DNA from 3 places in the Pseudomonas sp. S09G 359 genome. Region 1 is predicted to be linked to each of the others. Evidence: riboswitches for the same ligand, from Rfam matches in the RefSeq annotation. Region 1 holds a riboswitch; each other region holds the start of a gene.
What was found. Region 1 has a riboswitch for cobalamin ahead of CXQ82_RS12655 (CbtB-domain containing protein). Riboswitches for the same ligand answer to the same signal wherever they lie in the genome.
Positions count from the first base shown of each region.

Region 2: another riboswitch for cobalamin. It lies ahead of cobO (cob(I)yrinic acid a,c-diamide adenosyltransferase); the one in region 1 lies ahead of CXQ82_RS12655 (CbtB-domain containing protein).
Region 3: another riboswitch for cobalamin. It lies ahead of CXQ82_RS21275 (ABC transporter substrate-binding protein); the one in region 1 lies ahead of CXQ82_RS12655 (CbtB-domain containing protein).

Region 1 covers NZ_CP025263.1:2,815,430-2,826,135, forward strand. Annotated here, with positions in the region: gene nfuA (Fe-S biogenesis protein NfuA) at 1-19, shown strand, start outside; gene cobM (precorrin-4 C(11)-methyltransferase) at 272-1,018, opposite strand; gene CXQ82_RS12645 (cobalamin biosynthesis protein) at 1,089-1,481, opposite strand; gene CXQ82_RS12650 (CbtA family protein) at 1,478-2,182, opposite strand; gene CXQ82_RS12655 (CbtB-domain containing protein) at 2,194-2,382, opposite strand; cobalamin riboswitch at 2,478-2,685, opposite strand; cobalamin riboswitch at 2,728-2,928, shown strand; gene cobW (cobalamin biosynthesis protein CobW) at 3,021-4,088, shown strand; gene cobN (cobaltochelatase subunit CobN) at 4,092-7,850, shown strand; gene CXQ82_RS12670 (ATP-binding protein) at 8,078-9,076, shown strand; gene CXQ82_RS12675 (VWA domain-containing protein) at 9,130-9,732, shown strand; gene CXQ82_RS12680 (DUF1853 family protein) at 9,843-10,706, opposite strand, start outside.
Region 2 covers NZ_CP025263.1:4,968,063-4,978,768, reverse strand. Annotated here, with positions in the region: gene CXQ82_RS22695 (DUF2058 domain-containing protein) at 1-307, shown strand, start outside; gene CXQ82_RS22690 (hypothetical protein) at 457-645, opposite strand; gene CXQ82_RS22685 (DUF3108 domain-containing protein) at 1,011-1,724, opposite strand; gene purN (phosphoribosylglycinamide formyltransferase) at 1,733-2,383, opposite strand; gene purM (phosphoribosylformylglycinamidine cyclo-ligase) at 2,383-3,441, opposite strand; gene CXQ82_RS22670 (DUF2066 domain-containing protein) at 3,798-4,838, shown strand; gene CXQ82_RS22665 (AI-2E family transporter) at 4,883-5,956, shown strand; gene hda (DnaA regulatory inactivator Hda) at 6,160-6,864, shown strand; gene CXQ82_RS22655 (C40 family peptidase) at 7,078-7,722, shown strand; gene CXQ82_RS22650 (C40 family peptidase) at 7,867-8,406, shown strand; cobalamin riboswitch at 8,524-8,760, shown strand; gene cobO (cob(I)yrinic acid a,c-diamide adenosyltransferase) at 8,838-9,449, shown strand; gene CXQ82_RS22640 (cobyrinate a,c-diamide synthase) at 9,446-10,706, shown strand, end outside.
Region 3 covers NZ_CP025263.1:4,672,425-4,683,130, forward strand. Annotated here, with positions in the region: gene CXQ82_RS21255 (aldehyde dehydrogenase family protein) at 1-1,002, shown strand, start outside; gene CXQ82_RS21260 (HAMP domain-containing sensor histidine kinase) at 1,028-2,047, opposite strand; gene CXQ82_RS21265 (ATPase domain-containing protein) at 2,057-3,523, opposite strand; gene CXQ82_RS21270 (hypothetical protein) at 3,520-3,954, opposite strand; cobalamin riboswitch at 4,073-4,267, shown strand; partial or broken gene CXQ82_RS21275 (ABC transporter substrate-binding protein) at 4,382-5,384, shown strand; gene CXQ82_RS21280 (iron ABC transporter permease) at 5,393-6,397, shown strand; gene CXQ82_RS21285 (ABC transporter ATP-binding protein) at 6,394-7,158, shown strand; gene CXQ82_RS21290 (GNAT family N-acetyltransferase) at 7,519-8,004, opposite strand; gene CXQ82_RS21295 (hypothetical protein) at 8,001-8,540, opposite strand; gene CXQ82_RS21300 (alpha/beta hydrolase fold domain-containing protein) at 8,573-9,517, opposite strand; gene CXQ82_RS21305 (TspO/MBR family protein) at 9,517-9,957, opposite strand; gene CXQ82_RS21310 (nucleotidyltransferase family protein) at 10,077-10,640, opposite strand.

The DNA.
Region 1 (10,706 bases):
AGAAAACGCTTACTACTGAGTAAGGCGTTCACTGCGAACAAAAAAACGGCGCCCCGTGAGCGCCGTTTTTTATGCTTGTATTTCAAATGGTTACGCTATCTTCCTAACAAAGCAGATCAACTGTGGGAGGGGGCTTGCCCCCGATAGCGGTGTGTCAGTCGCCTCATGAGTAGCCTGATACATCGCCATCGGGGGCAAGCCCCCTCCCACATTTTGTTTTGTATTTAGTCAATTAAATCAGTGTCTTGTCTAGTTTTTATAAAGTAAAAACTCATGGGCGATAGAGATGCGCATGCCCAGCCCGATACAGCGATGATTCACTGAAATTGTCACTGGCCAACACCCGTCCCACCACAATCAGCGCCGTGCGCTTGAAACCTTTGGCCGCGACTTTTTCAGCGATATCGCTGAGGGTGCCAATCGCCCAATCCTGATCCGGCCAAGTTGCGCGGTGCACCACGGCAATCGGGCAATCTGCGCCATAGTGCGGCAGCAGTTCGGCGACGATCTTCTCCAGATGGTTGACCCCCAGGTGAATCGCCATGGTCGTGCCGTGCTGCGCCAGGCTGTCGAAGGCCTCGCCGGCGGGCATGCTGGTTTTGTCGGCATAGCGGGTCAGGATCACGCTCTGGGCGATATCCGGCAACGTCAGTTCGGCCTCCAGCAACGCTGCGCACGCGGCCACCGCCGTAACGCCGGGGATGATCTGGAACGGGATACCCAGCTCACGTAGCAGGCGGATCTGCTCGCCAATCGCGCCGTACAGGCTCGGGTCGCCGGAGTGCACGCGGGCCACGTCCTGGCCTTTTGCGTGCGCCGCCTTGATCAGGTCAATAATCTGTTCCAGGTGCAGCGCTGCGCTGTTGACCACCTGTTCAGCCTGATGCCCCTCCAGTACCGCCGCCGGCACCAGCGAGCCGGCATAGATGATCACCGGGCAACTACGGACCAGCCGCTGGCCTTTGACGGTGATCAATTCCGGGTCGCCGGGGCCGGCGCCGATGAAGTAGACGGTCATGCAAAATTCCTGTCGAAAAACGGGCGAGCATGAAGACTGCTCATGTTCGCAAAGGGCGATTATCGAGGTTTTAGCCGGCGCAGGCCAACGCAAAGGTGGCCTGGGCGTTTTTTTGGCGAGTGATCAGCAGGCGGGCAGGGGCGTCGGCGAGGTTTTCGGCGAGGGCCAAGGCGGCGCTTTCGGCGATGCCGTAGCAGCCAGTATGGGTGAATGCGACGGCCGATTTATGGCTCAAGCGGCTTTCATACACGGCTAATTGCTCGACGCTGAAGCACTGCAAGGGCAGCTGCAGGCGCTCGGCCAGCGCGAGCAGCCCCGGCTCATCCTGCTTCAGATCGACGCTCGCCAGCGCGGTAATGCGCTGGCGGTCGATCCCACCTTCGGCCAGGGCGCGGTCAAACAGCGCCAGCAGGGTGTGCACTTCGCAGCCCCGCTGGCAGCCCAGGCCGACCACCAGGGTCATGCCGAGTAGTGGTCGTCGCGGTTGCGGCGGAACAGCCAGGCGCTGATCAGGCCCAGGGCCAGCCAGAACACCACGTTGGTCAGCTGCGACGCGATCTTGAACTGCGCTTCCAGTGCTTCCGGGGCCAGCATCGAATGCACTTCCGGTTGTGGCGCACCGATCACGTGGGGCACGGCCAGGATCGCCACGCCCAGCACTTTGAGCAGCCAGTTGCGGCCGAACACCAGCAGCGCAATGCCGACGGCGGTAGAGGCGGCGGTACCGATCCACCAGATCTGGCGTTGCGCCAGGTCGGCAGCGGCGGTGCCCGGCAACTCCGGCGGCAGGCCCAGGGTGGGCGCCAGCACGAAGGTGGCGTAGCCGGCCAGGCCCCACAGCAGGCCTTGGGCGGTGCGGGTCGGGGTGCGCAGGGTGTAGAGGCCCGCCAGCATCAGGGCAAAGCCGACGGCGACCACCAGGTTGCCACCGGTGGTGGACAGCACGCGCTGCCAGCCGTCTTGCGGCTCCCAGGCCTCGGCGTCATGGCTGTGCTCGGCGGCGCCAGCGGCGTGTGCATGGGCCACTTCGGTGGCGGCCGGGGCGTTTTCAAAGGTTTCCGCCTGCAGGATCAACGGGGCGACCCAGAAACTTTGCAGCAGAGTCAGCAGCAGGGCGGCCAACAGGCCGGTGAAGCCTGCGGTTTGGGCAATACGCTTGATCATGTCGGCAGGCCTCAGTGGCACGGGAACGCGGCGCTGTGGCGGGTATCGTGAGCGGCGTTGTGCACCGCCTCGATATGCGAGAAACCGGCGAAATACACCAGGCACGCACCGAGGATCGACGCACCGATGGCGGCGGTCAGGCGCTGGCTCAGGGTTGAGGTGCTGCTGGCGGTGTGCGAAGTGCTGCTGATGATCGACATGGCGCGTCCCTTACGAGTGTCAGGGTGCACAGGCGCATGAAAACCCCGCGAGCCAGGCACGCAGGGTTCTGAACAGCGCCCGCCCACCGCGGGTTTGTTATCTGAATTTTTCGGGCCGGTCTCCGGGCTTGCGAGGGGATTCTGGTTAGAGTCCTGAAAGCATCGCCTTCCCATGCACGTGCACAGTGGCCATGACGCTTCGCTCGCTTACCGTTGCGGGGGCAGCACCGGACTTACCATAGACCATGGCTCACCGGTTTCCCGTTTCACCCCGTGAGGGGCACCCGAAACAAGATGTGTAGGAGAGCATGGGCGGGCGACGGTAGTCAAATGCAGCGTGCCCCTGTAGCCTTGCACCTTCGAGGTTCTTCGGCCCAGGCCGGAGCTAAGAAGGGAACGCGGTTCAAGCCGCGGCTGCCCCCGCAACTGTGAAGGGTTCAGTTGACTGCCACGCCACTGCCGATACGGCGGGAAGGCGCAGCCAGCGCCGGTCGCAAGACCCGTAAGCCCCAAGCCAGGAGACCTGCCTCGCAACCGATTTTCTACTTTAACCGGGCGGGGTGATCCGGTGACGAAATCCGCTTCTGCGCGCCGCCGCAGGGCCTATCGTCCCGTATGCCCGCCCCAAAGGGCATCCGATGAAAACACTGGCCAAACTCCCCGTCACCATCGTTACCGGCTTCCTCGGCTCGGGCAAGACCACGTTGCTGCGCCACATGCTCGACAACGCCCAGGGCCGTCGCATTGCCGTGATCGTCAACGAATTCGGCGAGTTGGGCATCGACGGTGAAATCCTCAAGCAATGCTCCATTGGCTGCACCGAGGAAGAAGCCAACGGCCGCGTGTACGAGCTGGCCAACGGCTGCCTGTGCTGCACCGTGCAGGAAGAGTTCTTCCCGGTGATGCGCGAGCTGGTTGCCCGCCGTGGTGACCTCGACCATATCCTCATCGAAACCTCCGGCCTGGCCCTGCCAAAACCCTTGGTGCAAGCCTTCCAGTGGCCGGAAATCCGCAGCGCCTGCACGGTTGATGCGGTGATCACCGTAGTCGACAGCCCGGCCGTGGCCGCCGGCACCTTCGCCGCGTTCCCGGACCAGGTGGATGCCCAGCGCAAGCTCGACCCGAACCTGGATCACGAATCGCCGCTGCACGAACTGTTCGCCGACCAACTGGCCAGCGCCGACCTGGTGATCCTGAATAAATCCGACCTGATCAGCGCCGAAGACCTGGCCCGCGTGCGTCTGGAAGTCGCTGAAGAACTGCCGCCTGCGGTGAAGATCATCGAAGCCAGCAGCGGTCGCCTGCCGCTGGACGTGCTGATCGGCCTGGGCGCCGGCTCCGAGGAGCATATCGACGGTCGCCACAGCCATCACGATCATCACCACGAAGGTGAAGACGACCACGACCACGACCACGACGCCTTCGATTCCATCTCCATTGACCTGCCCCAAGCCGACGAAGCGCTGCTGCTCGACGCCTTGACCCAACTGGTGGTGCAACACGGCATCCTGCGCGTCAAAGGCTTCGCTGCCATCCCGAACAAGCCGATGCGCCTGCTGATCCAGGGCGTGGGCACGCGCTTCGACAAGCACTTCGACCGTGCCTGGGGCGCTGACGAAGCCCGCATCACGCGGCTGGTGCTGATCGGCCAGGAGCTGGACGCGGCAGGCCTTGAAGCGCAATTGCGCGCTGCCCTCAGCGTTTAACCCATGCACCTGCTCAGGACTCAGCCCGGTGGTTTTGTCTCGGACGACAATATTGCCGACCTTGGACAAACTCCCGCCGAGCTGGTGATCCTCTGCAGCGGTGATTCCAGCCTGGCACTGCTGGCCGAAGCGGCGCAGCAGTTGCCCGAGGATTACCCCAGTTTCCGCCTGGCCAACCCGATGCAGGTGCAGAACCACGCCTCGGTCGACTTGTACGTCGACGAGGTGCTGCGCCACGCCAAGGTCATCCTGATTTCGCTGCATGGCGGCATCGGTTATTGGCGTTACGGTATCGAGCGGTTGGTGGAATTGGCCGAGCGCGGCGTGCAGCTGATCCTGGTGCCGGGCGATGACCGCCCCGACCCGGAACTCAGCGGCCTGAGTACCGTGGGTGTCGAGGCGCGCGACCGTCTGTGGCACTACCTGCGCCAGGGTGGCCTGGGCAATGCTCTGGATTTTTATCGCTGCCTCGCAAGTGGCTATCTGGGCCGCGACTATGCCTGGGCCGAGCCGCAGACACTGCCGCGCACTGCGATTTATCACCCGCATACAGCCAATGCGAGCCTGCCTGACTGGCAGGCGGATTGGCGCGCCGAGTGGCCGGTGGCGGCGGTGCTGTTCTACCGCTCCCACTTGCAGGCGGCCAACACCGGTTTTATTGACGTGTTCTGCCAACGTTTGCAGGCGGCGGGCCTCAACCCGTTGCCGATGGCGGTGGCCAGCTTGAAGGAGCCCGGCTGCCTGGCGGTGGTCGAGGACCTGCTGGACGAAGTAGGCGCGGCGGTGATTCTGAATACCACCGGCTTTGCCCAATCCAGCCCCGAAGCGCCGCACCTGCGCCCGTTTCGTCGCAATATCCCGGTGATTCAGGCGATCTGCGCCCAAGACAACCAACCCGGCTGGGAGGCCAGTGAGCAGGGCCTGGGCCCGCGCGACCTGGCGATGCACATTGCCTTGCCGGAGTTGGACGGGCGCATTATCAGTCGGCCGATCAGCTTCAAGGACCTGGCCTGGCGCAGCGAGCGCAGCCAGTCGGACGTGGTGTGCTACCGCGCCGCGCCCGAGCGTATGGATTTTGTCGCCGAGCTGGCGCGCCGCTGGGTCGAGTTGGCGCGGGTGCCGAATGCCGACAAACGCATCGCCCTGATCCTCGCCAACTACCCGACTCGCGACGGTCGCATCGGCAACGGCGTGGGCCTGGACACGCCGGCCGCCGCGCTGAATATCCTGCGTGCCCTGCAGGCCGAAGGTTACCCGCTGCCGGATACGCTGCCGCAAAGCGGCACCGCGCTGATCCATGATCTGCTCGGCGGCGTGACCAACGACCTCGACAGCCTCGACCTGCGCCCCTGCCATCAAAGCATGGCGTTGGACGACTATGAGGCGATGTTCAAGCGCCTGCCGCCCGCCAACCAGCAAGCCGTGCTGGAACGTTGGGGCGCACCCCATAACGACCCGATGTTTCGCGACGGGCGCATGATGATCGCCGGCCTGCGCCTGGGCCTGACCTTTGTCGGCATCCAGCCGGCACGGGGTTATCAGGTCGACGCCAGCGCGGTGTACCACGACCCGGACCTGGTGCCGCCCCACGCGTACCTGGCGTTCTATTTCTGGTTGCGGCATACCTACGGCGCCCATGGCGTGATCCATGTGGGCAAGCACGGCAACCTGGAATGGCTGCCGGGCAAAGGCGTGGGCTTGTCGGAAAACTGCTGGCCGGATGCGCTGCTCGGGCCGCTGCCGAATATCTACCCGTTCATTGTCAACGACCCGGGCGAGGGCGCCCAGGCCAAGCGTCGTACCCAGGCGGTGATCATCGATCACTTGATGCCGCCGCTGACCCGCGCCGAAACCTACGGCCCGCTGCGCGACCTCGAGTTGTTGGCGGACGAGTACTACGAGGCGCAACTGCTCGACCCGCGCCGCGCTCTTGAGCTGCAGAAAGACATCCTCAAGCTGGTGCGCGAAACCCGCATCGACCAGGAGCTTGAGCTGGATAACGACGCCGATGCCGCCGTGTGGCTGCCGCGCCTGGATACCTACCTGTGTGACTTGAAGGAATCGCAGATCCGCGACGGCTTGCATATCTTTGGCGAATCGCCGGAGGGCCGCTTGCGCATCGACACGTTGCTGGCCTTGTTGCGCATCCCGCGTGGCGATGGCCGTGGCCCGCAATCGAGCCTGCTGCGCGTGTTGGCCAAGGCCTTCGAGCTGGGCTTTGACCCGCTCGATTGCGCGTTGGCCGAGCCGTGGACCGGGCGCCGTCCGGCGGTATTGCAGAAGATCGACGCGCAATTGTGGCGCACTGCCGGTGATACCCGCGAGCGCCTGGAATTGTATGCCGCGCGTTTGATCGAGCAGGCGCTGGAAGGGCCGCTGGAACAGTTGGAAGAGCCTGGCTGGGAGGCGGTGAAGGCGGTGATCGAAAGCCTGCGCATCGTCGTGGCGCCGCGCCTGGATGCCTGCGGCCCGGCGGAAATGCGCGGTTTGCTGGATGCCTTGGGTGGTCGCTTCGTGCCAGCGGGGCCAAGTGGCGCGCCGAGCCGTGGGCGTTTGGACGTGTTGCCCACCGGCCGAAATTTCTTCAGCGTCGACGTGCGTAACCTACCGACCACCACGGCTTGGCGCATTGGCTTCCAGTCGGCCAACCTGATCCTTGAGCGTCACCTGCAGGACCACGGCGACCACCTGCGCCAGCTTGGCCTGTCGGTATGGGGCACGGCCACCATGCGCACCGGCGGTGACGATATCGCCCAGGCCATGGCGCTGATGGGCGTGCGCCCGGTGTGGGCCACCGGTAGCCAACGGGTGGATGATTTTGAAATCCTGCCCGTCAGTTTGCTCGACCGCCCGCGCGTAGATGTGACGTTGCGCGTGTCCGGGTTCTTCCGCGATGCCTTCGCCAACCTGATCCGCCTGTTCGATGCGGCGGTGCAGGCGGTGGCGGCGCTGGATGAGCCGGACGACATGAACCCGCTGGCCGCCAAGGTGCGTAGCGAGCGCGAGGCGCTGCGCAAGTCTGGCCTGGATGAAGACACGGCGGCGAAACAGGCCGGTTGGCGCATTTTCGGCGCCAAGCCCGGTGCTTATGGGGCGGGTGTGCAGGGCGCGATTGACGGGCGCCTGTGGCAAAGCCGCGAAGACTTGGCCGAGGTTTACCTGAACTGGGGCGGCTACGCCTATGGCGGTGCCGATGAAGGCACCGCCGCCCGTGAGCAATTCGCCCAGCGCCTGAGCCAAGTGCAGGCGGTGTTGCAGAACCAGGACAATCGCGAGCACGACCTGCTCGACTCGAACGACTACTACCAATTCCAGGGCGGCATGCTCGCTGCCGTGGAAACCCTGAGCGGCGACAAGGCCGCCAGCTACCATGGCGACCACAGCCAGCCCGACCTGCCGAAGATCCGCACCTTGAAGGAAGAGCTGAACCGGGTGATCCGTTCCCGCGCCGCCAACCCCAAGTGGATCGACGGCGTGAAGCGCCATGGCTATAAAGGTGCGTTCGAAATGGCCGCGACCGTGGATAATCTGTTCGCATTCGACGCCACCACCGCGCTGATCGACGATCATCAATACGCTTTGCTCGCCGACGCCTACCTGCTCGACCCCGACACCCGCGCTTTTGTGCAGCAGCACAACCCCGCGGCACTGCGCGACATGGCCGAGCGCATGCTCGAAGCCCAGCAGCGTGGCCTGTGGCAGGAGCCGGGGGCGTACCGCGAGGCGTTGGAAAACCTGTTGCTGGATATAGAAGAAGACTAGAGGCGCCGGACCCCGGCTTGCCGTGGCGAGCGGGCTTGCCCGCGTTGGGCTGCGCAGCAGCCCCAAAATTGCACAGCGCGTTTTTTCAGGACGCATAGGTTTCACTTATAGGGGCCGCTGCGCAGCCCAGCGCGGGCAAGCCCGCTCGCCACTAGAAGCCCGCTCGCCACGAAAAGCCGTTCACTAAAGGGTGTTTATCTGCACCGCAGAATTTGAAGAGAACCTGAATGACTGACATTCCCCATTTTCCGCTGTCCGCCGTGGTCGGCGCCGACGACCTGAAACTGGCGCTGTGCCTTACCGCCATCGACCCGAAGATCGGCGGTGTGCTGATCGAAGGCCCACGCGGCATGGCCAAATCCACTTTGGCGCGCGGCCTGGCCGATTTGTTGGCCAGCGGGCAGTTTGTCACCTTGCCGTTGGGTGCCACCGAAGAGCGCCTGGTCGGTACGTTGGACCTGGACGCCGCACTCGGCGAAGGCCGCGCGCAGTTTTCCCCGGGCGTGCTGGCCAAGGCGGATGGCGGCGTGCTGTATGTGGATGAGGTCAACTTGCTGGCGGACCATTTGGTGGATCTGCTGCTGGACGTGGCCGCCAGCGGCACCAACCTGATCGAACGCGACGGCATCTCCCATCGGCATTCGGCGCGCTTTGTGCTGATCGGCACCATGAACCCGGAGGAGGGCGAGTTGCGCCCGCAGTTGCTTGACCGCTTCGGCTTCAACGTGGCGCTGAGCGGGCAGACGTTGCCGGCCGAGCGTGGGCAGATTATCCGTCGGCGCCTGGATTTCGACAGCGACCCGGCTGCGTTCTGCACGCAGTGGGCCGAGCAGCAGGCGGCCCTGCGTGAGCGCTGCACCCAGGCGCGAGCGCGGTTGGAGAGCATTGTGCTGGATGACCAGGCACTGGCACAGATCACCGAGCGCTGCTTTGCCGCCGGGGTTGATGGCTTGCGTGCAGACCTGGTCTGGCTGCGCGGCGCCAGGGCGCATGCCGCATGGCGCGGGGCAAGCGCCATCACCGAGGACGATATAGACGCCGTCGCGGAGTTTGCCTTGCGCCACCGTCGCCAGGCGCAAACCCCGCCCGCCGGTACGCCACCTGAAGGCCAGGCACCCAAACCGTCGGACACCTCGCCCGGCCAAGGCCAATGGGGCGATATGCCTGCGCCGCCGCTGCCCACGGGCGCTCGCCGAGACGTGCCCGCCTGGCCAAAAAAGCCCTAGGCATCCACCCCCGACCTGACACGGGGGTGGATGCCCGCCCCAAGGCCGGGCGATTGGACAGGGGGCGGCAGGGCAAGGCGCGCAGTGCCAGGCAGGGCGCGATCAATTGGCCGGGTACCTTGCTTGGTGGGCGGCCGCAGTCCCGCGAGGATTTGCGCTACCAACTGCGCCGCCAATCGGCCCATGAGTTATGGCTGGTGATTGTCGACGCGTCGGCCTCCACCCGGCGCCATCGTGCCTTGACCGATGCCAAAGGGTTATTGGCCCAGGTGTTTGATGACGCTTATCGACAGCGGGCGCGCATGGCATTGCTGACGGCCAGTGGGCAGTCGCCGACGTGGCAGGTGCAGGGCTTGAAAGCGGCGAAAAGCCTGGCAGGTTGGCTGCAACAGCTGGGGGCGGGCGGCGGTACGCCGTTGCTCGCGGCGCTTAGCGAAGCCGGGCAGTGGCTGGCGGCGCGGCGCAAGCGCTGTCCGGCCGAGCAGCAGCGGTTGCTAGTGATTACCGATGGCCGGCTCAAGGACATCAGCGGTTTGCCGCTGCTCGGGTGCCCGGGGATGTTGGTGGATATTGAGCGTGGGCCGATCCGGTTAGGGCGCGCTCACGAACTGGCGGCGCAGTTGCAATTGGATTATCGGCATATCGATAAATTGTAGAGCCTGGACCCTCGCTATCGGGGGCAAGCCCCCTCCCACATTTTGCAATGCATTCCAAATGTGGGAGGGGGCTTGCCCCCGATGAGGCCCTTACCAACCCCACAAAACCATCAGCCCGCCCCCGGCACATTCGGCCAAAGATCCGCCACCAGAAACAGCCGCTCGGCTTCTTCCCAGTCATCGCCGACTTGAACCATCCGCACCAATAGCTGCGCCGGTGCCATCGGGTCGAGGTCCGTGAGCCAGCCTTGCATGTGTTCCTCACTCCATACGTCGTCCGCCAGGTAATGCGCGGGCGCGAGCCAGGCATGCCGGGGCAGGGGCTGCCAGCGGCCCGGCGCGCTGGCGCGTACGAAGTCCGGCCAATCGCGCTGGTGCAACCAACGCCCGCGTAAATGCTGCGGGTGGGCGCCCTCGGGTGGTACGGCCTGGCCTGGCCAGGGGTAGAGCAGGTAGCCACCGAGCCACAAATGCGCATCGAATTGCTGAATATCCAGCGCCGCCAACGCTTCACGGCTTTCCGGCCGTGCGGATATCGGCAGTTGATGCTGGGCCAGGTGCGCCAGCTTGCGGTCCAGCCGGTCATGGCAGCCGGGGCCAAGCCACTGGGCGGTGTCCTGGCCGTTGCCGGCCTGCGGGCCGAGGTAGAGCTTGATCGCCAGTTCCAGGTGGTGCACGCCATCGCTGTCACGCAGCAGCATGTCCAGCTCGCCGAGGGTATGCCCGGCGCGGCGGATCGGCAGGTTGGCTGCCAGCAGTTCCACGCCGGGCGCATGCTGCACGGCAAATTGCCACAAGCGTTCGTAGTAAAGGCCCAGGCGGCGAGTGCGTGACTGGCTCAGCCAGTGTTGCAGGGCGCTGCTGTCGTGGTCGAGTGTGCGCAGCCAGTGCTCAAGAAGGTGCGGCGCCTGCACCCAATCACTGCCGGCCAGCGGGTGACGCTGGGGCCAGGGCGTTTGCGCGAGCATCGGCGG
Region 2 (10,706 bases), 2.2 Mb from region 1:
CAAGCAACTGATCGAGACCTCGCGCCTGCCCAAGCTGACCACTGAGGACTACTACAACTTCGTGGACGACAAGAAGGTCAAGCGCCTGTCGGTCAACACCTTGATGCGTAACAAACTGAGCAACGGCTCCCTGGCGATCGTGCACCACGGCGGCGGTTACGAGGTGATCCCGCGCGAAGCGGCGCTGAAGATCCAGGAGCGCGCACCGGAGCGCATCGTGCAGCTCAACATCCTCACCGAAAGCCAGGTGCCGGATGAGGATGACCCGTATGCCGCCTACCAGATCCCCGATGACCTGATGTGGTAAAGCATTAACGCTCCTGTGGCGAGCGGGCTTGCCCGCGTCGGGCTGCGCAGCAGCCCCCAAAAAACACAAACCCCGCTCAAAAGGCGGGGTTTGTGTTTTACAGGCACCCCCGCTGCGTGGCGCTCGGGTGCCTATACAATTTCAGTGTTTCACGAGCTCTGTGCCTGGCGCTTCATTTCGAGAGTTTCGAGCTCGTTTTTATAATTGTGGGCTTCGTTCTCGTTATGGAACATGCCGACCAGTTGGTCTTGTTGATGTACGTCCCAGATGTGAATCCCGTGGGCTACCGCTTCATGGGACATATGTTCGTCGTCGCGCTCAGTTACTTTTACAGTCATCTGCTTGCTCCAATCTCTGGTGGGGTCTGCGGCAAGTCGTCGCAGGTCTTTGTTATATATTTTGTTAGCTTGCTAAGTAAACCGATTTTCCGCGCAACAATTCATTGCAGAAAACGCAACAGTGCTGAAGGCCGCGTAAACCGCGACATTGCGCCGCAGGGTGCTGAGTTTTATGACAAAAGTTTCATGTTCGGGTAAGGCTTTCAGCCCGGTATTGACCCGACTGGCGTCATCGCAGGCAAGCCAGCTCCGTTCCAAAGGTGGGAGGGGGCTTGCCCCCGATAGCGATAGAAGCTTCAAAACAAAACCAGCAGGCAAAAAAAAGCCCCGCATTCAGCGAGGCTCTTTTTTAATCCATCATCCCATCAGCTACCTTTGACAGCCTTGCCGTCAACGGTACCGTCCTGCAGCATGATGTTGTATTCCTTGCCGTCGGTCTCGACCTGACGCAGGGCAACCAGAATGCCGCCCTGGTCCTTGGCAAACCACATCTGGGTGATGCGCTTGCTTTGAGTGGGGTCACGCACGCGCTCAACCTTGATTGCGTCGATGGAACCGACCTTGGTCTGGACCTTTTCCGGGCCGATCACGCGGAAGTCGTAGGTGTCGACGTCGGTGCCTTCAACCACGTTGTAGCTCATGCTTTTCTTGCCGGCAGCCACGTCGCGCTGCAGGGCCAACTGGTAGGTCGACTTGTCGAGCATGCCGCTTTGCAGAGGGACGTTGACCGGGTCCTTGTTTTCAAAGCCAGTAACTTTCTTGGCGGACTGGTCGAAATCCAGGTTGATCTTCTTGGCCTTGCCCAGGCCGCCGCGTTCGAAGGTGTAGCTCTTCGGTTGCAGGGTGTCCTTGTCAAACAGGATCACGCTGGTTTCGGTCAGGCTGGCGATCATCATGGAGGCCTTGAAATTCAAGGTCCAGGAGCCGTTGTCGTTTTTGGTCAGGCTGCGTTCAGCCGAACCACTCATGGGCAACTGTTTCCAGTCGGCGGTGTAGCTGACGGAGAAAGGGTGTAGGTCTGCTGCTTGCACGGCAGGCAAGGCGAACAGCGCAAAAGCGAAGAGCAAGGCGCGACGCATAAAATCTCCTAGGTTCGAATCAAGTGGCCGCTGGCCGCAAGTAACTGACCGTCCAATAATGCACCCTGGTCGCCAAGAATCAACCGCCCCTCGGCAAACCAGCGAACAGCCAGCGGATAAATCCTGTGTTCCTGGGTGTGAACCCGTTGCGCAAGGCTCTGCGCCGAGTCGTCAGACTCTACCGGAACCACTGCCTGTACGACCAGAGGCCCGCCATCGAGTTCCTCGGTGACGAAGTGCACGCTGCAGCCATGCTCGCTGTCACCGGCGTCAAGGGCGCGTTGATGCGTGTGCATGCCTTTGTATTTGGGCAGCAGGGAAGGGTGGATATTCAGCAGGCGCCCTTCATAGTGGCGGACGAAATCGGCGCTGAGGATGCGCATGAAGCCGGCCAGTACCACGAGTTGGGGGTTGAAGGTGTCGATCAGGTCGACCAAGGCGCTGTCGAAGGCCTCGCGGCCCTCGAAAGCCTTGTGATCCAGCGAGCGGGTTTCGATGCCCGCGTCCCTGGCGCGTTGCAGGCCGTAGGCGTCGCTGCGGTTGGAGATCACCGCAGCGATGCGCACCGGGCTGTCGCCGGTGCGCGTGCTGTCGATCAGGGCCTGCAAGTTACTGCCGGTGCCGGAAAGCAGCACCACGACATCACAGGTCTGGGACATTAATGAGCCTTGAGGTTCTTCAGTTCAACCTGGGCCGCGCCTTCAGGGGCGGTGGCGATCTGACCGATAACCCATGGTTGCTCGCCCGCTTCACGCAGTACGTTCAGCGCGGTTTCAACGTGCTCTTGCGCCACGCAGATGACCATGCCCACGCCGCAGTTCAGCACGCGGTGCATTTCGGTTTCGTTGACGTTGCCTTTCTCTTGCAGCCAGTCGAACACAGCAGGGCGCTGCCAGCTGGCCACGTCGACAATCGCCTGGGCGCCTTTTGGCAATACGCGCGGGATGTTGTCCAGCAGGCCGCCGCCAGTGATGTGGGCCATGGCCTTGACCGCGCCAGTGTCCTTGATCAGCTTGAGCAGTGGCTTGACGTAGATGCGCGTTGGCGCCATCAGCAGGTCGGTCAGTGGCTTGCCGTCGAGCTGGATGTTCTCGATGTCGGCGCCGGACACTTCGATGATCTTGCGGATCAGCGAGTAGCCGTTGGAGTGCGGGCCGGAGGATGGCAGGGCCAGCAGGGCGTCACCGGCGGCGACTTTGGAACCGTCGATGATGTCGGCTTTTTCTACCACGCCGACGCAGAAGCCGGCCAGGTCGTAGTCTTCGCCTTCGTACATGCCTGGCATTTCAGCGGTTTCGCCGCCGACCAGGGAGCAACCCGACAGTTCGCAACCAGCGCCAATGCCGGTGACCACTTGGGTAGCGGTCTCGACGTTGAGCTTGCCGGTGGCGTAGTAGTCCAGGAAGAACAATGGCTCGGCGCCGCAGACCACCAGGTCGTTGACGCACATGGCAACCAGGTCGATGCCGATGCTGTCGTGCTTGTTCAGGTTCAGTGCCAGGCGCAGCTTGGTGCCTACACCGTCGGTGCCGGAAACCAGCACGGGCTGCTTGTAGCCGGCCGGGATCTCGCAGAGGGCGCCAAAACCGCCCAGGCCGCCCATGACTTCGGGGCGCGCAGTGCGCTTGGCGACGCTCTTGATGCGTTCGACCAATGCTTCACCGGCGTCGATGTCTACACCGGCGTCCTTGTAGCTCAGGGAGGGTTGCTTGCTCATGATCCAGGCCTTTAGGGGGGATTCAGGGGTAACGACCGAGTGGGCAGGCGCTTTGGGTAAAAGGCCTAGCCGTTGACGGTCTGCGAAGGCGCGCGATTTTATCAGGCTTGAGGGGCAGCGGCCATCCTCGGGCCGACGGGCAGGGCCATATAGGTTAAAAAAGCCGGTTAAAAAAATGCTAATCGGCTCTGCCATGGCGCGTATTAAGGTATAGCCTTGAACCAGCTGTCGTTATGACAGCATGAAAACTTACCAAGACCCTGTGAATGTTTTGCCGGTAGCTGTGGTCACAGCCTTGCCAAACCGAGTTCACGCGGTCTGTTCCAGCCGCTAAATTTGTCGTTCGGGAATCTTCCATGCGTCTGTGTAAATTCTTATTTGTGGGCTGTTTGTCGTTGGTCAGCCTGGCGAGTCATGCCGAAACCCTCAATGGCCTCTATCAAGTACTTGAACCTGTCAGCAGCCAATCGCCGCAAGAGCGCGACCAGGCCACCCAGCGCGCCGTGCAGACTCTGGTGATCCGCCTCACCGGCGACGCCAAGGCCGCCGATGGCCCAGGGCTGGCGGCGATCCGCAAGGACCCGCAGCAAATTATCACTCAGTACGGCTATGACGCCGGCCCGCCCGAGAGCCTGCAGGTGGATTTCGACCCGGTCAGCACCGACCGTGCGCTGCGTGACGCGGGCCTGTCGATCTGGGGCAGCAATCGCCCCTCGATCCTCGGCTGGTGGCTGAACGACTCTACCGAAGGCAGCAGCCTGGTGGGTGATGGCCAGACCATCGCGGCAGCACTGCGCCGTGCGGCACAACACCGTGGCCTGCCACTGCGTCTGCCGTTGGGCGACCTGGAGGAGCAAGTTGTCGCCACTGCACCGAATCTGGAAAGCGCCGACGCCACGCCATTGCGCGCCGCCTCGGAACGCTACGGCGCCGACGCCTTGCTCGCCGTGCATGCGCGCCAGGAGGGCAGCCAGTGGCAGGCCAAGTGGCGCCTGTGGCTGGGCGACAAGAGCGAACAGGGCACGGCGCAAGGCGCCGACACCGCTGCGGTGGCCGACGCCGTGCTGCTCGCCGTCAGCCAAAAACTCGCGCCGCGCTTTGCGGTCAAGCCAGGGGTAAGTGCCGAGCAACTCCTGGAAGTGCAGGGCATGACCCTGGAGCGCTACGCCGCCCTGGGGCATCTGTTGGAGCCGTTTGGTGGCCAGCCACTGTTGGTGGATGGCAATCGCATTGTGTATCGCGTGAATGGCAGTGCCGAGCAGTTGCGCACCCAGTTGAGCCTGGCCAAGTTGCAGGAGGTGCCTGCTGGCGAGGCGCCGGTGCAGCAACCGGTGGTCGATGGCACGCAACCGGTTGTAGCACCAGAGCCTCAGGCGCAGCTGCGTTTTCGTTGGTAAAAAGTTTCTTTCTATATAGAAGCAAATAACAGATGGAGTGGTTTATGGCGGATACGCGTCGTTGGGTGTGGCTTGGCGGGATCGTCCTGCTGTGCGTTTTTGTGTTCTTGCTGCATTCGATCCTGACGCCGTTCCTGGTTGCGTTGCTGCTGGCCTATCTGTTCGATCCCGTGGTGGATCGCCTGGAAAAAGCCGGCCTGTCGCGCACCCTGGGCGTGGTGGCGGTGTTTGCCCTGTTCACCTTGATCATCACCGCGTTGGTGCTGGTGCTGGTGCCGATGCTGGCCAAGCAGCTGTTCCGCCTGTACGAGCTGGCGCCACAGATGCTCGATTGGCTGCAGCACACGGCGATGCCGTGGGCCCAGGCCAAACTGGGATTGGCCGATGGCTTCTGGAAGTTCGACAAGGTCAAGGCAGCCATCAGCGAGCATATGGGCCAGACCACCGATATCGTCGGTGTGGTGCTCAGCCAGGCGACCGCCTCCAGCCTGGCGCTGATCGGCTGGCTGACCAACCTGGTGCTGATCCCGGTGGTAGCGTTCTACCTGCTGCGTGACTGGGACATCATGATGGCCAAGATCCGCAGCCTGCTGCCGCGCAACAACGAAGAGCGCATCGTGTCCCTGGCCGGCGAATGCCATGAGGTGCTCGGCGCGTTCGTGCGTGGCCAACTGCTGGTGATGCTGGCCCTGGGGATCATCTACGCGGCCGGCTTGATGGCTATTGGCTTGGAGCTGGGCCTGTTGATCGGCTTGATTGCCGGCCTGGCGGCTATCGTGCCGTACATGGGCTTTGTGATCGGTATCGGTGCGGCGTTGGTTGCCGGGCTATTCCAGTTCGGCGGCGACCTGTACCCGATGCTGGGGATTGTCGCGGTGTTCATGGTCGGCCAGGCCCTCGAAGGCATGGTGCTGACGCCATTACTGGTCGGCGATCGGATTGGCCTGCACCCGGTGGCGGTGATCTTTGCGATCCTGGCGGGCGGTGAGCTGTTCGGCTTTACCGGGATCCTGCTGGCGCTGCCGGTGGCGGCGGTGATCATGGTGCTGGTGCGCCATGTGCATGATCTATACAAGGATTCGGATGTGTATACGGGCGTCGAAGACCCGGACCTGTAACCGCTGCGTCACAAACCCGGCTTCGGCCGGGTTTGTAGTTTATGGCGATAGGCTGTCAAACTATTTGCGCAAAACCGCCAAGTTAACGCAAACCTTTGATTTTGCTTGTGGTCTGCTGCATTGTGCGCCCGGCGTCACGGGTATAAACTTTGCAAACTTTACACAGAGGCCACTAACGGTTCGTTTGGAGCCGTTCAGTCAGCATGAAACCGATTCAGCTGCCCTTAGGTGTGCGTCTGCGTGATGACGCCACCTTTATCAACTACTACCCAGGCGCCAATGCCGCTGCACTCGGCTATGTCGAGCGGCTCTGCGAAGCCGACGCCGGGTGGACCGAAAGCCTGATCTATCTGTGGGGCAAGCACGGCGTGGGGCGTACCCACCTGTTGCAGGCGGCGTGCCTGCGTTTCGAGCAGATGGGCGAGCCGGCGGTTTACTTGCCGCTGGCTGAGTTGATGGACCGCGGTATCGGCATCTTCGATCAGCTTGAGCAGTACGAACTGGTGTGCCTGGACGACCTGCAGGCCATCGCTGGCAAGGCGGAGTGGGAAGAGGCGCTGTTTCACCTGTTCAACCGCTTGCGTGACAGCGGCCGGCGCCTGCTGATTGCCGCGTCCACCTCGCCGCGTGAGCTGCCGGTCAAGCTGGCCGACCTCAAATCGCGCCTGACCCTGGCGCTGATCTTTCAGATGCGCCCCTTGTCCGACGAAGATAAATTGCGCGCCCTGCAGTTGCGCGCATCGCGTCGCGGCCTGCACCTCACCGACGAAGTCGGGCACTTCATTCTCACGCGTGGTACCCGCAGCATGAGCGCCTTGTTCGATTTGCTCGAACAGCTCGATCAAGCCTCGTTGCAGGCTCAGCGCAAGCTGACGATTCCCTTCCTCAAGGAAACCCTCGGCTGGTAGCCAAGCCTTTGTTTACGGGGCTTTTGGCAAATTCCAGGCGTCAGAAAACCCGCGTTTGGGCCGGTTTGGCCACGCAAATGGGTTGCATAGGGTGTTAAGGGCTTAGATGTCATAGTCCAAACAAGAAGTCACATAGATCACGATTGAATTTGCAAATCGATGTGATAGAGGGCATAGTCTCGGCTTCTTTACATATCAGCCACGGTCGTGCCCATGCTAAATCGCTTCGCACCCCTCGTGCCTCTCGCACTCGTTACCCTGTTGTTTGGTTGCGCCTCCCACCCTCAACAGGTGGTTGAGCAGCAAAAACCTCAACAACAATCCCAGGCAAAATTCGTCGCAGCGCAGTCCTCCACTGTCTATGAGGACGCTCTTTATAAAGAAGAGCAGGCCACTGAGAACGAACTCGCCAACTTCGGCGGCAACAAGCCTTACCAGCTTCCAGTCCTGGCCGACAGCATCCTCGAACGCGGCATGTCCCTGATCGGTACCCGTTACCGTTTTGGCGGTACCTCTGAAGCCGGTTTCGACTGCAGTGGTTTCATCGGCTACCTGTTTCGTGAAGAAGCTGGCATGAACCTGCCACGCTCCACCCGCGAAATGATCAACGTGAAAGCACCGTTGGTCGCACGCAACAACCTCAAGCCGGGTGATCTGCTTTTCTTTAGTACTGCAGGCCGTGGTCGTGTCAGCCATGCCGGTATCTACCTGGGCGATAACCAGTTTATCCACTCCAGCAGCCGCCGCAGTGGTGGTGTCCGGGTCGATAGCCTGGGTGACAGCTACTGGAGCAAAACCTTCATCGAAGCCAAGCGCGCACTCGCGATGGCCCCGACTACGGTTACCGCTAGCAAGTAAACTTAAAGTGATACTTGAAGTTTGACGTGTAAGCGCTAGAATCCCTGGATATTGTTGTAATCCGTTCGCGCGAGCTTTGCTTGCGCGTTCTGGTTTTCAGCGTTCGGCAGCGAAAGCCGCATCCAGACCAGGATTGTTCTGCACATGTCGACCTCGGCCCGCCTGATTCTTATCCTTTGCGCCGCGCTGCTCAGCGCCTGCGCAAGCCGACCACCGCCGCCCGCGCCTGTCGCGGTCAAGCCCAAGCCGGTGTTCAACTATTCCAGCCAGAATTATTCGCCTGCAGCCGAAGATGTGCTCTTCCGCGCGCTGGGCCTGGTTGGCACGCCGTATCGTTGGGGTGGCAATACGCCGGATTCGGGGTTTGACTGCAGTGGCCTGATCGGCTTTGTGTACCGTGACGCGGCGGGCATTTCCCTGCCGCGCACCACCCGCGAACTGATCGTGATGCGTGCCCAGGATGTCAGCGAGCAGAACCTGCAAACCGGCGACCTGCTGTTCTTCGCCACCGGTGGCGGCTCCCAGGTCAGCCACGCCGGCATCTACGTCGGCGAAGGCCGCTTTGTGCATGCGCCGCAAACCGGCGGTACGGTGAAGCTGGACACTCTGTCCAAGGCGTATTGGCAGAATGCCTACCTCAGCGCCAAGCGCGTACTGCCAGGGAATCTGGCGCGTAACCCCTGAATCGGCAAAAGATCCAAATGTGGGAGATTCTATGGTTGAGGCTTGCCCCTCAACCATACAATCTCCCACATTGGTTTTGTGGCGTCTTTAATTGACGCTCCACCCCCAACCCACTAACCTTCGCCGCTTGTTTCAGGTGCTCTGTGACCGGTGGGTCGACAGGGTGAAACAGGGAAGCCGGTGAGTGAGCGCACTTGTACACAGTGCTGCCGCGATCCCGGCGCTGCCCCCGCAACGGTAAATGAGAAAAACGCTGCCTTTTTGCCACTGTATCGCCTGAGATATGGGAAGGCGCAGCGTCGGCATGCCTGCCACTCATGAGCCCGGAGACCGGCCTGGACCATTCAACAGCATCACGGTGGGCGATGCTTGGCTGTCTGTATGTGTTTTTCCTGCCCGCCGTTTTTGTTCACTCCCAACGGAGAGCTGCCATGACCGATACCCCCGACCGCGACGAACGCCACCTGGCACGCATGCTGCGCAAAAAAGCCGTGATCGACGAGCGCATCGCCAACTCCCCCAACGAATGCGGCCTGCTGCTGGTGCTCACCGGCAATGGCAAGGGCAAGAGCAGCTCGGCGTTCGGCATGCTGGCCCGGGCCATGGGCCACGGTATGCAGTGCGGCGTGGTGCAGTTCATCAAGGGGCGTAACAGCACCGGTGAGGAGCTGTTTTTCCGCCGCTTCCCCGAGCAAGTGCGCTTCCATGTAATGGGCGAAGGCTTTACCTGGGAAACCCAGGACCGCCAGCGCGACATCGCCGCCGCCGAAGCCGCCTGGGCGGTGTCCCGTGAGCTGCTGCAAGACCCGGCCATTGGCCTGGTGGTGCTGGATGAGCTGAACATCGCCCTCAAGCACGGTTACCTTGACCTCGACCAGGTGCTTAGCGACCTGCAAGCCCGCCCGCCGATGCAACATGTGGTGGTCACCGGCCGTGGCGCCAAGCCTGAACTGATCGAAATGGGCGATACCGTTACCGAAATGGGCATGCTCAAGCACGCCTTCCAGGCCGGTATCAAGGCACAGAAGGGCGTCGAACTTTGAACCAGCCCCGTCATTGCCCGGCTGTCTTGATCGCCGCACCGGCGTCTGGCCAGGGCAAAACCACCGTCACCGCCGCGCTGGCCCGTTTGCACCGCAACCTGGGGCGCAAGGTACGCGTGTTCAAATGCGGCCCGGACTTCCTCGACCCGATGATCCACGAGCGCGCCAGCGGTGCGCCGGTGTATCAGTTGGACATGTGGATGGTGGGCGAGCAGGAAAGTCGTCGCCTGCTGTGGGAAGCAGCGGGGGAGGCCGACCTGATCCTGATCGAAGGCGTGATGGGGCTGTTCGACGGTACGCCGTCCAGCGCCGACCTGGCGCGGCACTTTGGCGTGCCGGTGCTCGGCGTGATCGACGGCACCGCCATGGCGCAGACCTTCGGCGCACTGGCCCTGGGCCTGGCGCGCTACCAGCCGGACCTGCCGTTCGCCGGGGTGCTGGCCAACCGCGTCGGCACCCTGCGCCATGCGCAATTACTCGAAGGCAGCCTCACCGAAGGCCTGCGTTGGTACGGCGCGCTGTCCCGCGAAACCGGGATCGAACTGCCCAGCCGTCACCTCGGCCTGGTGCAGGCCAGTGAGCTGAATGACCTCGACGTGCGCCTGGACGCCGCCGCCCAAGCCCTGGGCAGCAGTTGTGAAGTCGCGTTGCCGCCACCGGTGACCTTCGCCGCTCCACAGGTGATCGAGGCCGAGCCATTGCTGGCCGGTGTGCGCATTGCGGTGGCGCGTGACGAAGCCTTCGCCTTTACCTATGGCGCCAGCCTCGACCTGCTGCGGGCGATGGGCGCCGAGCTGAAATTCTTTTCTCCGATCCACGATCGCGAATTGCCTGACGCCGACAGCCTCTATCTGCCCGGTGGTTATCCGGAGCTGCATCACAAGGCCTTGTCGGAAAACACCCCGATGCTTGACGCCATTCGTGCCCATCACGCCGCCGGCAAGCCCTTGCTCGCCGAGTGCGGCGGCATGCTCTATCTGCTCGACTCGCTCACCGACGTCGACGGCACCCGCGCCGAACTGGTCGGCCTGTTGCAGGGCGACGCGGTGATGCAAAAGAAACTCGCGGCCCTGGCCCTGCAAAATGTCGAGCTGCCGGAAGGCACATTGCGCGGGCATACCTACCACCATTCCTTGACCACCACGGCGTGGGAGCCCATCGCGCGCGGCCTGAGCCCCAATGGTGGGCGCGGCGCCGAGGCGGTGTATCGGCAGGGGCGGATGACTGCGTCCTACGTGCACTTTTACTTTCCGTCGA
Region 3 (10,706 bases), 1.9 Mb from region 1:
ATCCTCGCCGTGATGCCGTGGAACTTCCCGGTGTGGCAAGTGCTGCGCGGCGCCGTGCCGACCATGCTCGCCGGCAACACCTATGTGCTTAAACACGCGCCGAACGTGATGGGCAGCGCTTACCTGATGAAAGCAGCGTTTCAGAAAGCCGGCTTCGCTGACGGCCTGTTCGAAGTGATCAACGTGACCACCGAAGGTGTGTCCAAGGCCATCGCCGACCCGCGGATCGCCGCCGTGACCCTCACCGGCAGCGTGCGCGCCGGCATGGCCATCGGCTCCCAGGCTGGGGCTGCGCTGAAGAAATGCGTGCTGGAACTGGGTGGCTCCGACCCCTTCATTGTGCTCAACGACGCCGACCTCGACGCCGCCGTTCAGGCCGCTGTGATCGGCCGCTTCCAGAACAGCGGCCAAGTCTGCGCCGCCGCCAAGCGCCTGATCATCGAAGAAGGTGTGGTGGAAGCCTTCACCGCCAAGTTCCTGGAAGCCAGCCGTGCCCTGGTGATGGGCGACCCGACGGCGACCGCCACTTACATCGGCCCCATGGCCCGCTTCGACCTGCGCGACGAGCTGCACGGCCAGGTCCAGGCCACCCTGGAAGAAGGCGCGACGCTGCTGCTGGGCGGTAACAAAGCAGCCGGCGCCGGCAACTACTATGAGCCGACCGTGCTGGCCAATGTCACCGACCAGATGACCTCGTTCAAACAGGAGCTGTTCGGCCCCGTGGCCTCAATCATCACTGCCCGCGATGCCGACCACGCTGTGGCCCTGGCGAACGACAGTGAATTCGGCCTCACCGCGAGCATTTTCACCACCGATGCGGCCAAGGCGCGCAACATCGCCAATCAGCTGGAGACCGGCGGGATCTTCGTCAACGCGTTCAGCGTGTCCGACCCTCGGGTGGCGTTTGGTGGGGTGAAAAAGAGTGGGTTTGGGCGTGAATTGTCGCACTTTGGTGTGCGGGAATTCTGTAATGCGCAGACGGTGTGGCTGGATCGCAAGTAAGCCCAGTCAACGCAAAAGCCTGTGTTCAGGCATCCAGCAGCGGCAGCGTCACCACAAACTCGCTGCCCCTGTCCTTGCCTTCGCTCATGGCGGTAACCGTGCCGTCATGGGCTTCCACCAGTTCGCGCACCACCGTCAAGCCGATCCCCAAACCCGAGCCATTGAAGCCGATGGCATGCTCGTCCTGCACATAAGGGTCGAAGATGAACGGCAACGCCTTGGCCGAAACGCCGATGCCATTGTCGCCAATGCTGATCCTCAACGCGTCTGTGACGGTCACCGACAGCACAATACGGCCCCCCACCGGCGTGTACTTGGCCGAGTTGGCCAGCAGGTTGTTCAGGATCTGCGCAAGGCGCCCGGGGTCACCACTCACCGTCAACGGGCCATCGGGCAGATGGGCCTCAAAGTGCTGATTTTTCGCACGCATCACCGGGCCACAGGCATCAATAGCGCTGCGGAGGATGTACAGCATGTCGACCTTGCGCCGCTCGACACGCAGTTTGCCCGTGCTGACGCGGGACACGTCCAACAGGTCATCCACCAGCTGTGAAATATGCTGCACCTGGCCTTCGATCAGCTCACGCATGCGCGGCAGCTGGTCACTCGGCAGGCGCACCATGCGCTCGGCGATCATGCTGATCGGCGTCAACGGGTTGCGCAGCTCATGCGCCACCATCGCCAGGATACTTTTCTGCTGGCCCAGCGCGCGCTCGGCCGTGGCCTGCAGGTCTTGAGCGCTGAGCGCAGCAATGACCAACTGCGCATTCGCCTCGCGAAGCTCCTGGTACAAACGCTGTTCTTCCACGCGTGGCGGGCTGGCCGCGTCGGATTGCGCGAGCAGGATCGCCACGACCAGTTGCTGGTTGGCCTCGATCACTTGCTCGACCTGCTGGGTATCCACCAGGCGGCTGCTGACGTCACTCAGTTGCTGTTGCAGGGCGGCGAGCACGGCGCGGGCCTCGACGGTTTTCTGGCCAAGCAGGAACAGCTCGTGGGCCGCTGTATTCAGCTCACTGTCATTCTTGCCGCCGGTTTCACTCATGAGCCGGGCTCACACATGTTTGTCTCCCGTCGAAACCTGTTTGGTCGGGCGCCCACCCAACAAGCCTTCCTGCTCCGGCAACATGTCGCGAATCTGCAGGCCGTTATCGTCGATGTAGTACTGGCGCAGTTGATCCGAGTGAGCGCTGGCGCGAACCTTGACCACCGCCATGATGCGCAGCAAGCGGCTCTCTACTTCGATGTAGCGCTGCACGATGATCGCATCGGTGAGGAACGCCGTGCCGTAGGGGCTGAAACGCAGGTCGGTGTAACGGTCTTCCAGCTCCGATGTCATCAACACGCTGACCCCGGCCCCGGTCAACGCGGTGACCATGCGCGACAACGACTCGCGGAAATCCGCGCGAAAGGTCGGCGCCAGCGCCAGTTCAAAGCCCGACAGCGAATCGATCACCACGCGGGAGGCGTTCAAGCGGCTGATCTCACCGAGCAGCAGTTGCACGATCTCGTCAATCGACAGGTCCGGCGCGCGGCTGTCCACCAGGCCCACCTGCCCATTCTTGATCAACTCGGCCAACTGCGGGTTCTGCGAATGATTGGGCCGCTGCTCGAAGACGGCGATGACCCCGGTCTCACCGTTGCGCGCGCCCTCGGCCAGAAAGGTCGCGGCCAGAATGCTCTTGCCCGAGCCCGACGGCCCGGCCACCAGCAGCGAATAGCCGCGAGGCAGGCCGCCGCCGAGCATTTCATCAAGGGCCGGCACGCCCATTTTCAGGCGCGTGATCGGGAACGTCGGCGGCACTTCAACCGACCGGTTGAGGGCGGCCGGCGGGAACACCTTGATCCCCGAAGTGGCAATCCGGAAAGTGTGCAGCCCCGGCAAGGTCGGTTGGCCGCGCATTTTCATGATTTCCATCTTGCGCACCATCGAATTGCGCTCGACGCTCTGCCGCAGCCAGATCAGGCCGTCTGCCACAGTGAAGATCGGATTGGTGTCGGTTTCGGTGAAATACTCGCCGATCAGGAAGGTCGTCGCCTGCCACGTCGTCATCAACATGCCCAGTTGCTGGATGAACTGCGGCAAGTTGTTGTTGGGGTTGTGCTGGGTCTGGCTGGCCAGCACCACGGAGCGGAACGAATCGACGAAGACCAGCGACGGCGAATGCGCCTCGACCTCACTGACGATGCGCCGCAACACTTCGTCCAGATCACCGGCCAGGGTGTCGTCTGCCAGGTTGATATAGCGAATCGACTGGTTGATGGCTTCATCGTCGAAGAAATCGAACTGCTGCTGATAACGCAGCATCTTCAGCGGCGGCTCCCCGAGCACGGTAAAGAACAGCGCCGGGCGCTCGGGCGTGGCCAGGGCGAACATCATCTGGTGCGCGAGGGTGGTTTTGCCACATCCCGGAGGGCCGGCGATGAGGTTGAACGAAAACTCCGGCAGGCCACCGCCCAGGACCTCGTCCAGTCCTGGCACACCCGTGGCCAGACGGTTGATAGTCACTTTGGTGCTCATGGCGAAATTTCCTGCGAAGAGGTGTCGCTCGAAGGAGGCAGCCACACACCCACCAGCAAACGTGCGGTGAGTGAAGGCCCGATCAGCGTGGTCAGGAGTTCGTAGAGGGTTGTCAGCAACACCTCACCGAAAAACCGCGCATCGGTCTCGTTTTGCTCGACGAGAACGGATTTGAGGGCAAGCAGATCCATCGCCGCCGGCACGCTGTCATAGCTGACGGCCAGGCGTGGATGGTTGGCGACGCACAGATGGAAGCTGCGCCGGTACAGCGCGGCAACGCCCTGCTGGCCGATTATGGGCGCCAGTGCTGCGTCCATATCCTGCAAAATCGAAACAATCGCCTCGGCGATGCTTGCAGTGTCAGCGTGCGGACCAACGCGGTGCACCAGAGTAGCTACAATCCGGCGGCTCTCTTCGCTAAGCGTGGGCATGTCTGACTGATTTCTGATGAACAGAGACTGATGGTACACCCTAAGCCGAGGTTTAGAGACCCCATCCGGGCCCGCGGGCCAAATGCGTACGGATGAGGTTCCCCCGGCCAGCCACGATCGACTACCATACCGCGCCGGTTCCCATACGGGACTAATAGGGAATTCGAAACGCGGTACACCGCGCCAATCGAAACTGCCCCCGCAACTGTAGGTGCTGAGCCTGCTCCTTGACGCCACTGGGCCTTGCCCGGGAAGGCCGGAGCGTGGCGACGACGCATCAGTCAGGAGACCTGCCGGCCGAGTAAGAACACTAACCGGCGGGGTGTCCGGGAAGGACGTCCTTGCCCTGCCCGCTCGGCAGCGCTCGAGGGTGTGTTTCCAAGCCGTACCGCCCCTGCTTCACCTACGGCTTTACGGAGATAGCCCCATGCTGCCACGCGTTACCGCCCTGATCACCGGCCTGGGTTTCTGTGCCCTGGCCCACGCGGCACCGACTCACTACCCGCTGACCGTCGAGAACTGCGGCATCAACGTGACCTTCCAGCAAGCCCCTGCACGCAGCGTGACCATCGGCCAGGCTGCCACCGAGATGCTTTACGCCTTGGGCGTGGGCGACAAAGTGGTCGGCACCTCGCTGTGGTTCAACAACGTGCTGGCGCAGTACAAGGCCCTGAACGATGGCATCGAACGCCTGGCCAATAACGAGCCGAGCTTCGAAGCGGTGATCGCCAAGCGCCCGCAACTGGTGGCGGCCGAGCTGGAATGGGTGGTCGGCCCGCAGGGCGTGGTGGGCACGCGCGAGCAGTTCCATGAGTTGAACATCCCCACCTACCTGCTGCCCTCCGACTGCGAAGGCAAGGACAACCTGGTGGGCGCCGACGGCACGCGGCTGGAGCCGTTCCGCATCGAGACCATCTATAAAAGTATCAGCCAACTGGCGCAGATCTTCGACGTGCAGGACCGCGGCCAGCAGTTGAACGACGAGCTCAAGGCGCGCCTGGCCAAATCCGTCGCCACCGTGCAGAGCAAGGGCCTCAAGCAGGCCAGCGCGTTGGTGTGGTTCTCCAGCTCCGAGATGGCCAGCGACCCGTATGTGGCCGGCCACAAGGGCATCCCGGAGTTCATCCTGCAAACGCTCGGCCTGACCAATGTGGTGCAGTCCGATGAAGAGTGGCCCGCCGTCGGCTGGGAAACCATCGCCAAGGCCAACCCGACCTTTTTGGTGATCGCACGTATGGACCGTCGCCGCTACCCCGCCGACGACCATGAAAAGAAACTCGCCTTCCTGCGCAGTGACCCGCAACATGGACGCGGTGAAAAACAACCGCATCATCATCCTCGATGCCCTGGCGTTGCAGGCCAGCATCCGCATGTTCGACGGCCTTGAACAACTGGCCACGGCCATCGACGGCTACGACCTGCGCAAATGAGTACAGGCGTGATCCGAACCCTACTCGCCCTGGCCCTGCTGCTGATCGCCGTGCTCGCCGGCGTGGCCATCGGCGAAACCGCCATCTCACCCCAGGTGGTGCTGCAGGTGCTCGCCAACAAACTTTGGGGCGCCAGTTACGTGCTGGACCCTATCGATGAGGGCGTGGTGTGGAACTACCGCCTGACCCGCGCCCTGGTCGCCGCCGCGTGCGGTGCCGGGTTGGCAACCTGTGGGGTGATTCTGCAGTCGTTGCTGCGCAACCCGCTGGCCGACCCGTACCTGCTGGGCATCAGCGCCGGCGCCTCGACCGGCGCGGTGTTGGTGGCGCTGATGGGCGTGGGCGGCGGTTTGATCTCGTTGTCGGCCGGTGCATTTGTAGGCGCCATGGCCGCCTTTGCCTTGGTAATTCTGCTCGCGCGGGCCAGCGGCTCCGTGAGCGGCACCGGGCAGATCATCCTCGCGGGCATCGCCGGTTCGCAGCTGTTCAATGCCCTCACCGCGTTCCTGATCACCAAGTCGGCCAGTTCCGAACAGGCGCGCGGCATCATGTTCTGGTTGCTCGGCAACCTCAGCGGCGTGCGCTGGCCCTCTGTGTGGCTGGCGGTGCCGGTGGCGGTCATCGGCCTGGCGGTGTGCCTGTGGCACCGGCGCGCGCTGGATGCGTTCACTTTCGGCAGCGACTCGGCGGCGTCCCTTGGCATCCCGGTACGTCGCGTGCAATTTGTGCTGGTGGGTTGCGCGGCGCTGGTCACGGCGGTGATGGTCTCGATTGTCGGCTCCATCGGTTTTGTCGGCCTGGTGATCCCCCACGCTGTGCGCCTGCTGCTTGGCACCGGGCACTCGCGTTTGCTGCCGGCCAGTGCGCTGGGGGGCGCGCTGTTTCTGATTGCCGCCGATGTGCTGTCACGCACGCTGATCAAGGGCCAGGTGATTCCGGTGGGCGTGGTCACCGCCCTGGTCGGTGCGCCAGTGTTTGCGTTGATTCTGATTGGCCGGAGAAACCCCCGATGAGCGTACTGAGCTGCAGCGGCTTGGGCTTCAAGGTGCGCGAGGCTGAGTTGCTGTGCGATATTCACCTGGACGTCGAGCAGGGCGAAACCCTCGGCATCGTCGGCCCGAACGGCTCCGGCAAATCCACCCTGCTCAAACTGCTCGCCGGCCTGCGGGCGCCCGCATCGGGCCAGGTGCAGCTTGGCGGTAAGCGCCTGGGCGAGCTGTCGCGCCGCGCCATCGCGCAACAGCTGGCGGTGGTGGAGCAACAGGCCGACACCGACGACGCCATCCGCGTCTTCGACGCCGTGGCGCTGGGCCGCACGCCCTGGCTGTCGGCGTTGAGCCCGTGGTCCGACGAAGATGACGCCATCGTGCGCCAGGCCCTGCACGATGTGGACGCCACGCACCTGAGCACACGCGCCTGGCGCAGCCTCTCCGGCGGCGAACGCCAGCGTGTGCACATCGCCCGCGCCCTGGCGCAGCGGCCGCAGATTCTGTTACTGGATGAGCCGACCAATCACCTGGATATCCAGCACCAGCTGGCGATATTGAAAGGCGTGCAGGCGCTGCCGGTGACCACGCTGATTGCGCTGCATGACCTTAACCAGGCCCTGACCTGTGACCGCCTGGCCGTGCTCGATCGCGGGCGGTTGGTGGCGTTGGGCAAGCCGTTGGAAGTACTCACGCCGCAGCGGCTGCAGGACACGTTCGGGGTGCAGGCGCATTACCTGACGGACCCGTTTGATGGGGCGCAAATATTGCGATTGCGCTCCAACTGACACACCAAAATTCAAATGTGGGAGGGGCGGTGCGACGATTCGACTTGCCCCCGATGAGGGAGTGTCAGTTGATAAATCCATGACTGACCCACAGCCATCGGGGGCAAGTCGAATCGTCGCACCGCCCCCCCCACCTTTGGATATACAGCGGCTTGTGCATGTGGGTGGTCTGCCAGATCGGGTCGGCTTCGATATATCGACTTGCGAGTTAGCTGACACACCAAAATTTCCAGCACAACAAAAATCCAAAGTGGGAGGGGGCTTGCCCCCGATGAGGGAGTGTCAGTTGATAAATCCAGGACTGACCCACAGCCATCGGGGGCAAGTCGAATCGTCGCACCGCCCCTCCCACCTTTGGATCTACAGCGGCTTGTGCATGTGGGTGGTCTGCCACAGCGGGTCGGCTTCGATATCAACAATCTCAAAGCCCTGCCGCACCCAGAAATCAATCGCTCCCGGCAGAAACGGGTGGGTATGCAGGTACACCACCTCTACCCCATCCGCCCGCGCCAGCGCTTCCAGCTCGCGATACAACCTACCCGCCAGACCAAAGCGGCGAAACGCTGGCAGCACGAATAGCCGCACCACTTCCACCGTCTTGCGATCCTGATAATCCAACTGGGGAAAGCGCCCGTCGTAAGGCAAATAGCCGATCGCGGCGACAATCTGATCCCCCTCGCGCGCGACCAGAAACCGCCCATCGCTTTGCAGGTAAACGGCTTCGAAGTCCGCCAGGTCAGCCGGCATACCGGCGCCGCTGAGCTTGGGAAACAGCTCCGCACGGGCCTGCAGAACGAAGGTCAGTACGTCAGGAATGTCAGCGGCCACAACCGGCTGAATAATCATTCACGCAACTCGCACGTAGCACTGCCCTTCATCCCCGACGCATGCACGCTCACGTGGCGCACGCTAAAGCCCGGCGCCTGGACAATCTTTTTCTCGTCCCAGATGTCACCACTGGCGACCTGGTAACCGATGCTGCCATCCGCCTGCCAGCTCAGGCGCAGGATATACACGCCGTTATAATCCAGCGCCTGCTTGAACTGCGTGTCGATGATCGGCTTGGCCTTGTTGAAGGTGCGCAGGTTGAACAGGCGCTGGTCGGTGCCGGGTGGCGAATAGCTGGACAGAAACAGCGTATCGTCCTCGGCGGCGTCTTCGGCAGCCGCGAGGATCACCGACGGCACCCATTTTTCGCCACGGTCCTGGTTGTCGGTCACCACCTTGCAGGTCAACTGGCCCTTACCGCTGACGTTCTGGCGCAGCACGGTTTGGTACTGGCCGTAAGGCACGTCGAAGCTGAGTTTTTGCTCGGTGGCCTGGCCGCAGGCGGTCAGCAGAGACAGGGCTGAGAGCCCGATGGCGCATTGAAGAAGCTTCACGTGCAGTCCTTTGCTTGATTGGAGCCGAGAGGTTACCCGGCCGATTGCAGTTTGAGTACTCCCTCGCTCAACCGCTGGGTTATCCAACCACGGCTGTAGACCAGCACGTTGCTGGCCATCGCCACCGGAAAATGAATAAACCCATGGGCTGATTCCGGCAGCAAATGAACCTCTGCCTCGGGCCAGCGTTCAGCGATCAACAGCGTGTCGTCTTTAAGCGGGTCCAACTCCCCCACAAACATCAACGCCGGCGGCATGCCGGTAAAGTCACCATACAGCGGCGACAGCGGCGCTTGCCTGCGCTGTTCATCACTCAACCCCGGCGTGAGCATGCGCAACGCCTCGACCATCCCCGGCCCATCCAACAGCAGGGTTTCCGGCCCGGCGGTGCGCACACTCGGCGTGCCGGCCAAATCGTAAACGCCGTAGTACAACACCGCGCCGCTCACGCGTTTGAGCAGCGCCGGCGATTGCTGCAACGCCAGCAACGTCGCCGCCGCCAGATGCCCGCCCGCCGATTCGCCGACCACGATGACCGGCAGGTGGGCGAACTCATCCTCACTGAGCAACCAACGCGCAGCGGCCAGGCAGTCGTCCATCAGCCCTTCCACCGGCGTATTCACCGCCAGCCGATAATCCACCGACACCACCACCACGTCGCACGCGTTGACCATGCCCAGGTTGAGGTCGTCATCCATCTGCGCGTTGCCGATCACCCACCCGCCGCCGTGGATATCCAACACCACGCCCTTGGGCTTGCCGCTGGGACGCAGGATGCGCACGGGCACTGAACCGACTGATTTGGTTTCGGCCACGGGTGCGCGCTTGATCTTCTGGCTGACGCGCAACAGCGCCTGGATCAGACGCGGCGTGACCCGATTACGGATTTTAAAGCGCGGCAACCAGGCGAGCTTTTGATTGAAGCGGCGCATCTGGGCGCGTTCCGCTGCGGTGGCGGGCCATAGCGTGTGGGCCATCAGCGGTTATTCCGCAAGATCGAGAAATTCAACGCCGCCGCGACACACAGCCACGCCAGGTACGGGAACAGGATCAACCCGGTGATCAAATCCAGGCGCACGGCCAGCACCACCATCGCCGCCACGGTGAGCCACAGCACCGCCAGAATCACCATCCCCGCGAGGATGCGATGCGCGCCAAAAAACACCGGCGTCCACAGCGTGTTCAACGCGATCTGCGCCGCCCACAGCGCCAGCACCACTTCGCTGCCTGGGATCAAACTCAAGCGGTAGCCAGCCCAGGCCAGCAGCAGGTAGATGAGGGTCCACGCCACCGGAAACAACCAGTTGGGCGGGGTGAAACCGGGTTTGACCAGGGATTCGTACCAGGCTCCGGGCTTGAAGATAATGCCGGTGCTGGCGGCGGCGGCGCAGGCGAGCAGGAAAATGAAAAACGTCATGGTCGGTCCTTGAGGTCAGTTGAAAGAAAGCCACGCTATGTTTCAAAGACTCAAACTACCGCGCAGAAATTCAATGTTTGCCCCAAAAATGCACCCGCAACGCTGATTAGTGTGGGAGCTTAGCCCGGTTCCACAATCTTCAGCCAAGGCCAACGCGCCTGATAACTCCGGGCCTTGTTGGCGAACAGCGCCGGCTCCGCATGCACGGGGTTGATGCGCAACAGGCCCTGCTCCACATCCGCCAACCCATAGGGCGCATACACCTCGCCCGTGGCGATATCCAACCCGATGCACGTGCCTGCCACCAGGTAACGGTCCACACCTTGTTTAGCCGTGTGCAACTGCGGATACGGTCGGCCAAACCGCTGCCCATACCAGAGGTGGACCCGCGCCTGGTTCTTCACTTCGACATTAACCCCCAGGTCCTCGAACAACCGCTCGGCCCGGCGAATCACCGCGTCCTCCGCCTCATAGGAAAGGTCTGTGTCGAAGTAAAAAACGTCGTAATCCTTTACCCCCTGATCAGCCGGAAGGTTCGACTGATGATTCCACACCGCCTGGAACAAACAGCCCGCCGTGAGCATGCACTGGTCTACACCGAGGTCGGGCAGGCGCTTGGTGATTTCAGCATTGATGGGGTTGGCCATGGCCAGGCTGAGCAGGCGGTCGACGGTCAATGTCATGGGTTATTCCTTTGTAATCAGCGACTGTACGCTCTGTGGCGAGGGAGCTTGCTACCGTTGGGCTGC